4 regions of the Colwellia sp. MB02u-9 genome follow, and region 4 is predicted to be linked to each of the others. Evidence: predicted binding sites of a transcription regulator. Region 4 holds the regulator's gene; each other region holds the start of a gene.
The links. The regulator sigma-54, encoded in region 4, starts transcription at its own class of promoters, with help from an activator protein. The targets are predictions, from matches to a motif close to GTTGGCACGNNNNTNGNNT.

Region 1: the regulator sigma-54 is predicted to act here: its motif matches at 1,442-1,460, upstream of H4J65_RS02120 (DUF2884 family protein).
Region 2: the regulator sigma-54 is predicted to act here: its motif matches at 1,379-1,397, upstream of H4J65_RS13050 (flagella assembly protein FlgT).
Region 3: the regulator sigma-54 is predicted to act here: its motif matches at 1,685-1,703, upstream of H4J65_RS06100 (flagellar hook-length control protein FliK).

Annotation. Positions count from the first base shown of each region.
Region 1 covers NZ_JACGVF010000067.1:37,541-40,746, forward strand. Annotated here, with positions in the region: gene H4J65_RS02110 (cold-shock protein) at 1-57, shown strand, start outside; gene zapE (cell division protein ZapE) at 154-1,308, shown strand; gene H4J65_RS02120 (DUF2884 family protein) at 1,533-2,345, shown strand; gene H4J65_RS02125 (tRNA-uridine aminocarboxypropyltransferase) at 2,466-3,206, shown strand, end outside.
Region 2 covers NZ_JACGVF010000096.1:149,321-152,526, reverse strand. Annotated here, with positions in the region: gene H4J65_RS13060 (LPP20 family lipoprotein) at 1-334, opposite strand, end outside; gene H4J65_RS13055 (FlgO family outer membrane protein) at 363-1,007, opposite strand; gene H4J65_RS13050 (flagella assembly protein FlgT) at 1,439-2,602, shown strand; tRNA gene H4J65_RS13045 (tRNA-Arg) at 2,730-2,805, shown strand; gene H4J65_RS13040 (hypothetical protein) at 3,184-3,206, opposite strand, start outside.
Region 3 covers NZ_JACGVF010000088.1:10,973-14,178, forward strand. Annotated here, with positions in the region: gene fliI (flagellar protein export ATPase FliI) at 1-1,016, shown strand, start outside; gene fliJ (flagellar export protein FliJ) at 1,045-1,479, shown strand; gene H4J65_RS06100 (flagellar hook-length control protein FliK) at 1,765-3,206, shown strand, end outside.
Region 4 covers NZ_JACGVF010000100.1:205,011-208,216, forward strand. Annotated here, with positions in the region: gene lptA (lipopolysaccharide transport periplasmic protein LptA) at 1-123, shown strand, start outside; gene lptB (LPS export ABC transporter ATP-binding protein) at 124-855, shown strand; gene H4J65_RS17080 (RNA polymerase factor sigma-54) at 907-2,412, shown strand; gene hpf (ribosome hibernation promoting factor) at 2,449-2,736, shown strand; gene ptsN (PTS IIA-like nitrogen regulatory protein PtsN) at 2,766-3,206, shown strand, end outside.

The sequences.
Region 1 (3,206 bases), on a different contig from region 4:
TTTACTGTTACTCAAGGTCAGAAAGGTCCTCAAGCTGAGAACATCGTAGCACTTTAATTAATAATCTTTAGCTGGCTACGCTAGCTGAAATATTAATAGTGTTGAAAAAGGGGAGACATATGTCTGCCCTTTTTTGTGCCTGTAAGTAAATTTATGTCAGTAATAAAGCAATATCAACAACTTGTTGAGCATGAAGCACTTAACCTCGATGTTGAACAATACAAAGCCGCCCTTGCTTTGGATAAACTTTCGCAAAAATTAATATCTGCCCAAGCTCAAACACCACTACTTGCCGTCATAAAAAACTTATTTACCAAGAATGAACCCATTCAGGGGATCTATTTTCATGGCCGAGTTGGTCGTGGAAAAACTATGTTGATGGACTTATTTTATCAACAACTTAATCTAACACGCAAAAGGCGTATTCACTTTCATCATTTTATGGAAAGTGTGCATCAGCTGTTGAATGATTTTAGTGGTAAAGACAATCCGCTAGCATTGATTGCAAAAACTTGGTCTGAAGAAGTCGATGTGCTTTGTTTTGACGAGTTCTTTGTTAATGATATTGCTGATGCCATGCTATTGGCAGGCTTACTAGAAGCTATGCTATCGCAGGGTATTATCCTAGTGGCAACGTCAAATTGCCCACCCGATCAGTTATACAAAAATGGCCTACAACGCGCTAGATTTCTACCGACTATTGATATTATTCACCAGTATTGCCAGGTTATCTCTATTGATGGACCAAAAGATCATCGAATGTTAGACACTAATATAGCCACACTTAACTATCGAGACTTTTATATTGGCACTGAAACTGAGAGTAACTTCTTAACTCACCACTTTGCAGCGCTCGCTAAAAGCAATATTCGCTATAATGACAGTATTATTATTCATAGCAGGGCAGTTAATTTTTTAGCTTGTACTGCAGATATCATTTGGTTTGATTTTATGGCACTTTGCTCAACCCCAAGAAGCCAAAGAGATTATATTAAGTTAGCCGATAACTATGACACCGTGCTGATCAGTAATGTGCCACAATTTAATGGCGCATTAATTCCTGCCGTTTTCTCCGGTGTTGAAGACGGTTACCAACGAAGTGGTGTGCTGATGGGGCAACTCAGAGGTCTCGATGATGAAGCGCGACGTTTTATCGCACTAGTCGATGAATTCTACGACAGAGGTGTGCGCTTAATTATTGCCGCTGAGGTCGATATTGCTGAGCTTTATCAGGGCACTCAACTTAACTTTGAATTTGCCCGCTGTAGATCAAGACTGTTTGAAATGCAGCGTCTAAGTTACGCCTAGAGTGTTTTTTCTGGTGAGTTTAAAGCTTGTTAAATTAACCAAAAAATTATTTTTTTCACTAAATTATAGTTTATTATCTTTTTATTAAAATAAAGAGTCTCTTCTTATTATTTGATATTAAACAAGTTTTAATGTTGGCATCAGTCTTGTAATCAATAGCGTTAACAAGTGGTTTTCTGACACGACTATCGCTCTAGAAACTTAATTTTTAAAGGAAGATTAATATGAAAACATTGATTGCTACCGCTCTCATTATGGCAAGCTCAGCAAGTTATGGACACGATAATTCTTTTTCTAGTGAATCATGTAATCTTGACTTAAATGGTGGCATTAATATCAATGCTCAAGAAATTACTTTTTCTAAAGATAAATCGCCACTGTATAGCATCACTGAAAATGACACTTTACTGATAAACGGCGAAAAAATTGCTTTAACAGCTCACCAAGAGTCTTTATTACGCGATTACTCAACTCATATACGTAATCTTGTACCAGAAGTGAGAAGCATCGCCTTAGATGCTATTGATTTAGCCATTGATGGCGTTAATCTAGCCTTTAACGAATTGTTAGGTGAAGGAAACCAGGCTAGCGCTGAGTTAACTAGCCAATTAACCACCATTCGTGGTGAAGTTGATGCTGAATTTACTCAACATGAAAATTTCTATATCGACGAAGAAGGCTTCTCCGGAAAAGATTTTTTTGGTGAAAACTTTGAGCAAAGAATTGAATCAGCCGTAGAAAGTACGATTAAAAGCGCTTTAGGCAGTTTAATGATTGCGGTTGGCCAAGAAATGCTGTTTTCAGGTGGCGATATGAAGGCTTTTGAAAGCAAAATGGAGAATTTTGGTGAGCTAATAGAGCATGAAATGAAAACGCGTAGTGCAGGGCTAGAAAAGCGCGCTGACGCTTTATGTCGTTCCATTATAGTGATAGATAAAATGGAAGAGCAATTGAAAGAAAGTATCGACGAAATTGCCGATTATGATTTGATCACCGCTAGCGCAAAACACAGCGTAGCGAATTCTAAGCTAATGTAGCCTGTAAAATTAGTCAACTTGTGGATAAAAAGCGCTGCTCAATTTGAGCTGCGCTTTTTTATTGCCAATATCCTACATGCACGTTAAAGTAGCGGCCTAAATAGTCTTGATATATCCTTTATGCACGCTGTACAGCAACTTCATCAATATCGTAAAAGCCTAAGTACCACCACCTATAAATCACGAGGTCAGCGAGTTATTCGTTGTGAGTTATGTCGATTAGCCAAACCATTTTGTATTTGTGACTTGTCGCCTAAGGTAAGTTCTCAGGCCGGATTTTTGTTGTTGATGTATGACACTGAGGTTTTAAAACCGAGTAATACCGGTAAGTTAATTGCTGATTTGATCCCCGACAGTTTTGCATTTCTTTGGTCAAGAACACAAGTAAACCCAGATATTATCACCTTGTTAAATGATCCTATGTGGCAACCTATGATCGTTTTTCCTAAAGCATATGTCGGCGAAGATCGTGAAATTTTTGATAATAAAATCACGGTTACATCGGGCAAAAGGCCCTTATTTATTATGCTAGATGGCTGTTGGCGAGAAGCTAAAAAAATGTTTCGCCGCAGTCCTTATTTACAACATCTACCGGTAGTGTCATTTACACCAAAAACACCTGAAAACTCAACAGAGTTAAGTTCTCGTTATCAAATTCGCTTAGCGGCCAATAATACTGAATTAGCAACCGCTGAAGTTGCCGCCCAGGTTTTGTCTTTAGTAGGAGAGCAAACCAATGCAGATTTACTTGATCTCTGGTTTGATGTTTTTAGTTATCAATACCAGCGCGGTGTTTGCCAAGTCAATAAAGCGAATCCTAATGCGGTCTCAGATTACACCGAGTTCGCTCAGCTTAATGGC
Region 2 (3,206 bases), on a different contig from region 4:
CGCCACGAATAATGCCTCGTACTGATGCCTGTAATTGTTGATTATCAAGCACTAAATTAGACATGGTGGTGCTACCATTAATATTTTGACCATAAACTTGTTCAGCTAACTCCGCATAAGCAGCAATTTTTGAAGCTTTTATTGCCATTAGCATACGCTGGGTTTTGTTTTGAGAATTCTGCAAACTAATTGGTGCTTGCCCTATGGCGGTTAAGACAGGAAATTTTTCAGGTTTCACGTTTTGCCATTCCACCTGTTTATCAAACACCGAAGAACAGGCGCTTAACACTAAAGCACTTAAAAAAATCCCGATACCATAACGTAAAGTATTCATATTGACCTTAGACATTTGTTTGATAATATTACTTTTGTATCGCAATGGCACGTGCATCGTCAGCGAGTTTGGTACTGTCACGCAAGATCATGCCATCTTTCATTTTAACATTTTCATGGCGATTAAAATCATCACCAACAACCCAAGCAGGAATAAAAGACTGCGCCGTTGCCACCACAACTCGAGATTGCATGCCAATCATTCTTGCGTTGACTAACACCCCTTCATCTTGTTGCATCATAGTGCCTGTAACAACATAGTCAATTATCTGACGTTCGGGCAATTCTTTCCAATCGCGACTAAAAACATAATCACCATCGGCCGTTACACGAATATGTCCGGTAGTTTTAAAATCAATAACAACCAAGCCATGTCGTTGCATTTCATGGATAAAACTTTCTGACAATTGATTGCCTAACGAGTTAGTTGATTCTAAATTTTTCAAATCGACAAATGATGCAACAGCGATTGGCGTTTTAGGCGTAACAAAGGTGCTACTTTCCAGCATTTGATAGGCAAGACCTTTCACCACGTCATTTATCGCATGACGAGGTAACTTAAAACTGTCAATTTCTTGTTTATCGGCATAAGAAGATCGATAAAAATCGTCCTTGGTTGTCACAGAACACGACATCACTGTCGGTATTATTATTGCTATAAGCCAATTTTTCATTGAGCTCTCCTCAATTAATGCTAATGTCATAAAATTAATGAAAATAATTAATAAAAATATTAAAGCATGATCCGCGCCAATATTTTTATTTCACCTCAACTTGGCCTAAAGCATGGTAGATTAAACTATACTCGCAGATTAGCGGGCATAGTTTTATGCCTTATTGTTCTGCCTATTGTCACCTTTTTTTCAGCACTGATGCTTTATCACTTTCAAGACCCCTTTTTATCCAAGCGCCAGCTTTTGCCAAACCATATAGGATTTTTAATGCCTGGTAAAACCCTAAGGCTGCATCTCTATCAGTAACCTAATACCGATGAAACTAGCTTATTGGGCCGCTTTACTTATCTTGAGTTGAACTTTTCTTTGAAATAGGCACAAAACCTGCATATTTAAAAACAGAGATTGATTCCCTATTAAAAGAGACCTTTATGCGCTTAAGTTTATTTTGCCTTTGCTGTGCTATATATAGTAGCGCTAGTGTCGGACAATGGTATGTATCGCAAGGTGTGGCGAGCATAGTAAATGCTGATAACAAAACAGCAAAAACACAAGCCATGCACAACGCGTTGAAAAAAGCCTTACTGGTTGCCGGTGCTTCAGTGTCAAGTGTTCAACAAGTGGTTAATGGTTTACTGACCCAAGACGAAATTAGCATTCGTGCCAGTGGCAGTGTGAATTCATTAGAGTTGGTCAGTGAACACTATAGCGACGACTTGGTCACTGTCACCATTCGGGCTGATATTTTTCCACAAGAAAAAAAGTGCTTCGCGGCTGATTATAAAAAATCCATGCTGTTAACCCGCAGTAATATACTACACCGTGAACAAGCTAATATTGGTAACATCTACGCTATTGATAGCACCTTAATCCAACAACTCGCTAATAAAATACAGCAGCAAGGTATTTATTTGGAGACTAAACTGGCCTTGCAAACTAAAACAGAATTTTCACGTTATAACCAAAGCTTGCAAAGCCAAAGTTTAAAAAACTTAACCATGTCATTAGCCAACATGACAGATAGCCAGTATGTTCTGTTTTCAGAGATCCAAGATCTTTCTCTCGCCAATGACGAAAATAATAACTGGCAGTTTTGGCAAAAAAACGTCTATCAACGCCAATTTAATCTTGCCCTTTATATTCACGACGGTACCACAGGTGAAAGAGTTTTGGCTAAACACTATCAAAGCTCTGCCCCTTGGCAATTCGATAAGCGCAAACAAGTTGACGTTACTAGCCATAACTTTTGGCAAAGTGACTATGGCCAAAGCATTAGTCTGACCTTAGACAACATGGTCAGTGATATTGATGAGAACATGATGTGTCAGCCAACCCAGGGCAGAATTGTGCAAGTACAAGGTAACTCACTGACTTTTAACTTAGGAAAAAGACACGGGGTTAAAATAGGTGATGAATTTTCTTTGCTACATTTCAATAATTTTATCAGTGATGATAAGCGCTCTTATTCAGGTTTTAACATCAGCCCTTATAAAGTTATGGTAACTTCTGTGAGTCAAGACAGTGCCCGGGCTACCACCACTGAGCAGCACATATTAGACAACATCCAAATTAACGACTTAGCGGTAAGGTATTAGAAAGTTTGATCAAGGTTACAAATTATGACTATTAATTAAATAGTTATCCGCTGTAAAGTGTATTTTTTTGAATACTAATTTATAAAATAGCTGTAGCATAGGCTAGCACTATAATTATTTGCATCATGTCCTCATAGTTTAACTGGATAAAACTGCGGCCTCCTAAGCTGCTGCTCCAGGTTCGAGTCCTGGTGGGGACGCCAGTAATTATTGATACAAACTTTGCAGGTAAGCGCTTTATAACTATCGGTACTATAACTAGCGGTACTGAAATTTTATGGTGAGTTATTTTATCTAGCCTGATGTTTGGCTAAGACGCTGGTAAATAGCAAAAAATTAATCTATTGGCATTATTTTAAAGCGATCTGCGACTAGAGGCTGTCAACACAAGATAATATAAATTGTGTATGTCGTGTCAATTTCTCACACTTACTTGTTGACTTATTTTCAGTGTAACAGATTGTAAAATAAGTGATAAATAACGACCTACACCCTAGAGCATGCATCCTACCACCCTGATACAACTGACTTAGCGTACATAAAAAAACCCCGCAATTGCGAGGCTTTGATTATTAAATGCGCTAAATCACTAGTTCACTATCTG
Region 3 (3,206 bases), on a different contig from region 4:
CGCTTGACGGTAAAGGGCCGATTAAAGCATCTGATAGTTATCAATATGACAGTTCACCGATCAATCCTCTATCACGACGAGCCATTACAGAGCCTCTAGATGTTGGAGTGCGCTCGATTAACAGTTTTCTAACCGTTGGTGTTGGGCAACGAATGGGCTTGTTTGCGGGCTCAGGTGTTGGTAAAAGTGTGCTGTTAGGTATGATGACACGTGGCACAAACGCTGATGTTATTGTAGTGGGTTTAATTGGCGAGCGTGGACGAGAAGTTAAAGAATTTATTGAAGAAATTTTGGGTGAAGAAGGTCGTGCGCGTTCTGTGGTGGTGGCAGCACCGGCCGATAATTCAGCGTTAATGCGGCTTAAGGGCTGTGAAACCGCAGTGCAGATCAGCGAATACTTTCGTGACCAAGGTTTAAATGTTTTATTGCTGGTAGATTCACTGACCCGTTATGCACAAGCGCAGCGCGAAATAGCACTAGCGGTAGGCGAGCCACCGGCAACGAAAGGTTATCCGCCATCAGTTTTCTCTAAATTACCCCAACTCGTTGAGCGAGCCGGCAATGGCGGGGACGGCCAAGGTTCAATCAGTGCATTTTTTACTGTATTAACCGAAGGTGATGATTTACAAGACCCAATTGCTGATGCTGCCCGTGCCATTTTAGACGGTCATATTGTTTTGTCTCGAAAATTAGCTGATGCCGGGCATTATCCAGCGGTTGATATTGAAGGCTCAATTAGTCGAGTTATGCCGATGGTAACCAGCCAAGAACATCAGCAACTTGCTAGGCAACTACGGCAGATTTATGCCTTATATCAAGAAAATAAAGACTTGATTGCCATTGGCGCCTACAGCAGAGGGACGGATCCAAGAATAGATCAATCGATTGACTTGCAACCCGTGATTCAATTTTTTTTGCAGCAAAAAACGCTTGAAATTATTCCTTATGATCAAAGTTTAACTCAGCTGCAGGAAGTATTAGCGGCAGCGCAAGCTCATGCCAATAAAAATCAGTAGACACAATAACGAATAGGTCACTAAACCGATGAAACAGTTGAACACCTTACATAAGTATGAACTTGATAAAGAACAAAAAGCCTCACAAGCATTACAAGTCGCAGAGGTCGATTATGAACAAAACAAAGCGCGTTTAAAAAGTGTTAGCGATTATCGTTTAGAATATATGCGCCGGCTTAATCAGCGTTCAATCGAGGGTATTGATAGTGCAACATATAGCCATTTTCATGCTTTTATCGCGAAACTAGATAACGCCTCTCAACAGGTTAAAGTTGCGGTTCATCAAGCTAAAGCATTAGTTGATACGCGAAAAAAACAATGGTTAGAGCAAAGGCAAAAAATACAAGCGGTAGAATTACTACGTAATAAAAAGCTTGCTGCCCTGCAATTAGTCGCGAATAAAAAAGAACAAAAAATGTTTGATGAAATGGCGACACAACAATTTGTTCGCCGCCGCCGCTAAACTCTGCCATTTTAATAATAGAAACAATAGATTAAGTACTTGAGTAAACCCCATCAGCATCAAGATTCAAACTCAAGGCTTGTTATTGATGCTTTTATATTTAGTTCACTTTAATCTTTAGCGCTGAACTGCCTATTAGAGCGGCACGATTTGGTCACAGGTAGAGACAAGCAGGATCATACTGCCTTCTCTCTTGAAAATTATTTTTGGAATGAATATTGCTTAATTAACAATAGAAATAATTTATTAAATTGTGCTTAAGTCTACATTTAAGAAAGGTCTGTTATGTCTCAAATGAATATATTGTCTACTGATGCTGGCCAAAGCCTTGACACCCCTGGTGCTAAAGGTGGGTCGTCAATAAAAAGTCAAGCTAAAAGCAACGCATTTAATGATGCGATGGAGCAACACTATTTAAGAAAAAAAGCGGAAGAGTCAGAGCAAAATACTGAGCCATATGGCAATTTTGTCTCTAAAGCGGCAGAACAACACCAACAGGCTTTAAAAAGCGAGCGTTTAGCCAAGGGCAATGAAGTTGAAGATGATCATACTTTACCCGTGCCTTTACCGATAGACGATGCCAAATATCTCTCTGCGCCAAACGCTGAGCTAAAATCCTATCTTGGCTTTCAAACTCAAACTGAACATCAAGCTCAAACCCAAAGTGACTTAGCGAGCAATGTTGAAAATGATGACGCGGTTGATTTATTAAAAATGTTAAGTGGTGCAGAGCAATTGTTGACAAAATCTGCAGCAAATAATACTGCTGAAGGGGCATTGCCGGGCGGCGTTAAATCAGGCTATATGCAAACAACCACTGACGGCACAACGTCCTTAACGAGTGAGCAAGCTAGCATTGATGATGCCGAGCTAATGGCAAAGCAAGCAGGTATAAAAGCATTAAATGAAGAAGGCAATGCTGGCGTAGATAAAACCCAAGATGTTGACCAAATAACTAACAATAGCGCATTGCAAAATAGTGCCAGCGATAAAGCGAGTGAATTTAAACCTGGTAGCGATATCGAAGCCGCAAAAACTCATCTTGTTAATCAAAGTACAGCTACTGTGGTATCAACATCGGTTACGGATACAAAACTTGATACTAATCAGAAAACAGCGGTAAATGAAGACGTTGATAAATTAGCCAGTGCCATGCTCGAGGCACAAAAAACCGCTAAAACTGAGGGCGACAAGCTAACACCACAAGTTGACAAAGTGGCGTCAGTGTTTAATCAAACATTAGTTGATCAAGCCAAGCCGCTGACAAGTGCTGCGGAGTTAGCTGCCCAGCAAGAGCAAAGTTTTGAAAGTACGGTAAATCAATTAACGACAAATACTGTCTCAACACAAAAATCATTTGCCACTATGCAGACTGAGACTATTGCTATTTACCGTAAAGATTTTGCCGATGCTGTTAAAGATAAAGTGATGGTGATGATCAACCAAAAAATTCAACAAGTGGAAATTCAACTTGACCCACCAGAGATGGGTAATATTCATGTGCGAGTGAATTTACAAAATGAGCAAGCCGCGGTGCAATTTGTGGTGCAAAACCAGCAAGCAAGAGAGGCTTTAGAGCAAAATATGGGCAAGTTACGCGATATGTTAGCTGAAAGTGGTGTTGATGTTGGGGAGGCAAATATCGAACAGCGCGAAGCAAAAGAGCAAGATGGTGATGGTTTTGACAGCCAGTCTAACAAGGGTCAAAATGCCCAGTCGGCTGAAGA
Region 4 (3,206 bases):
ACCTACAATTTTGCCACAGAATATGTCAATGCCGAAAGCCTTGAAAATGCTAAAGTTGAAACCGTATTACAGCCAAAGAACAAAACTGAATTGCCTATAAAATCAAAGGATAAGCAAGAGTAAATGTCAACTTCTACATTATCAGCAACCGGCCTTGCCAAGTCCTATAAAGGCAGAAAAGTGGTTAAAAACGTCAGTATGCACGTTTCCGCTGGACAAATTGTTGGCTTATTAGGGCCAAATGGCGCAGGTAAAACTACCTCTTTTTATATGATTGTTGGCTTGGTAAAGAACGACAGTGGCTCAATTGTCTTAAATGATGAAGATATAACCTTACTGCCGATGCACGAGCGCGCGAGAAAAGGTATCGGTTATTTACCACAAGAAGCCTCTATTTTTCGTAAGTTATCGGTTCATGACAACATCATGGCCATTTTACAAACACGTAAATCACTTAGTGATGTTGAGCGACAAGAAAAACTTGAACATTTATTAGAAGAGTTCAACATAGGCCATATAAAAGATAACTTAGGCATGAGTTTATCTGGCGGTGAGCGCCGACGAGTTGAAATAGCCCGGGCATTAGCCGCAGATCCTAAATTTATATTACTGGATGAACCCTTTGCCGGTGTTGACCCGATTTCAGTAGGTGATATAAAAAAAATTATCCTACACTTAAAAGATCGTGGCATAGGTATATTGATCACAGATCACAATGTGCGCGAAACACTTGATGTTTGTGAGCATGCCTACATCGTTAGTCATGGCGAACTTATCGCTGAAGGTAATTCAAAGCAAATTCTTGCAAATCAACATGTAAGAGATGTATACCTTGGTGAACAATTCACGCTATAGTGAATAAAACCAATTGAATTAATGAATTTGAATAGGGAAAAGAAAACGTAAATGCGTCCTACTCTGCAACTCCGTATCGGACAACAGTTAACGATGACCCCGCAATTGCAGCAGGCGATCAAACTGTTGCAATTATCAACTTTGGATCTTCAACTAGAGATTCAAGAAGCACTTGAAAGTAATCCTTTGCTTGAAGTTGACGAAACGCACGATAACAATTCAGAAAGTACCCCTGACCATTTAGAAGCAGGATATTCGGTAACGGTAGGCGAAAACTCAGCAGCATCCTCTGATGGCAGCGAAGACTCCACTCCCTCGATAGACGAAATTAGCTCCTCTGAAGGTTTAGCAAAAACAGACATCCCCGAAGAACTCAACAGCGATAGCACATGGGATGATAACTTCAGTGCTGGTGTTAGTAGTGGCGGTGTTGGCCATGCCTCAGAAGATTATACTTATCAAGGTGAAACGAAAGACTCATTACAAGACCATCTAATTTGGCAGATGGAACTAACGCCCTTTACTGACACTGATAGAACCATTGCCATTGCCATTATTGAAGCCATAGATGAAGCCGGTTATTTAACCGTTTCAGCCGAAGAGATCTTAGAGAGTGTCGGTATTGATGGTGTAGAACTTGATGAGATTGAAGTGGTGTTAAAGCGTATTAACGTATTTGACCCCATTGGTGTTGCCGCTCGTTCAATTCCAGAGTGCTTGCGTATTCAGCTCAATCAATTTGCTAAAGATACCCCTTGGTTAGCGGAAAGCAAAATCGCCGTCAGCGAGTATATTGACTTGCTCGGTAATCGTGATTATCGTCAATTGATGCGTAAATTACGCTTGAAAGAAGAGCAATTACGCGAAGTTATTCGCCTAATACAAAGCTTAGATCCCCGTCCAGGTGATAGCGTCATCAAAAGTGAAGAACAATATGTTATCCCAGACGTGTCTGTTGAAAAGAAAAACGGCCGCTGGACAGTAGAGCTCAATCCTGACACTGCCCCTAAACTATCGGTTAATCAGCAATACGCCGCTATGTCTCGTTCAATGAAGTCATCTACTGATAATCAATTTATTCGCTCTAACTTGCAAGAAGCAAAATGGTTTATTAAAAGCTTAGAAAGCCGTAACGAAACACTTTTAAAGGTTTCAAATTGCATTGTGCAACGCCAACAAGGCTTTTTTGAACACGGACCTGAGTCAATGCGCCCTATGGTATTGAACGATATTGCCGAAGCCGTAGATATGCATGAATCAACCATTTCTCGTGTGACCACGCAAAAATATATGCACACACCTAGAGGGATTTTTGAGCTTAAGTACTTTTTTTCTAGCCACGTAAGTACTGAAAACGGCGGCGAATGTTCATCAACGGCTATTCGTGAATTAATTAAAAAGCTAGTGGCTGCCGAAGTACCTGCAAAACCACTCAGCGACAGTAAAATGGCAGATATTTTAGCAGAACAAGGTATACAAGTGGCAAGGCGTACCATTGCCAAATATCGAGAGTCACTTTCTATACCGCCATCAAATCAACGTAAAAGCCTATTGTAGGCAGTTTTATTCAGCCAATAAAGAGGATTGAAATATATGCAAATTAATCTTACTGGACACCATGTCGATGTTACCGATTCATTACGTGATTATGTCAATGGCAAGTTTGAAAAACTAGAGCGTCACTTTGATCATATCAATAATGTACATGTAGTATTAACGGTAGAAAAACAGAATCAGATTGCCGAATCAACGGTGCACTTAAGTGGCACTGAAGTTCATGCTAAGGCACAACATAGTGACATGTATGCATCGATTGATGCATTAATTGACAAGCTAGATCGCCAAATCTTGAAATATAAAGGCAAAATCAACAAACATTAGCGCCATTTCGCTATAGGTCTTAGAAGTTTATGAAGTTGCAAGACATCTTAACCCCGGACTGCACTATTTGTGCAGCACCGGGTGCCAGTAAAAAACGTATATTAGAATATTTAAGTCGCTTGGCCGCCGATAAACTCGACAGCCATGATACTTTTCAGCTCTTAGAAAGCTTAGTTAAGCGTGAAAGATTGGGCTCAACGGGCATAGGTAATGGCATTGCTATACCTCATGGCCGTTTAGAAAATGCTACGCCTACGAAACCTATTGCCGTGGTTATTACCACAGAACAAGCGATTAATTTTGACGCTGTTGATCATCGTCCCGTTGATATTTTTATCGCCTTATTTGTTCCTGAAGAAGAATGCCAGAGCCACTTGAGTACGCTGCAAAGTATCGCAAAAATTTTTCGTAACAAGCAATTTTGCAAGCAAGTGCGTAAATGCCAAAGTAATCAAGAACTGTTTCAGTTA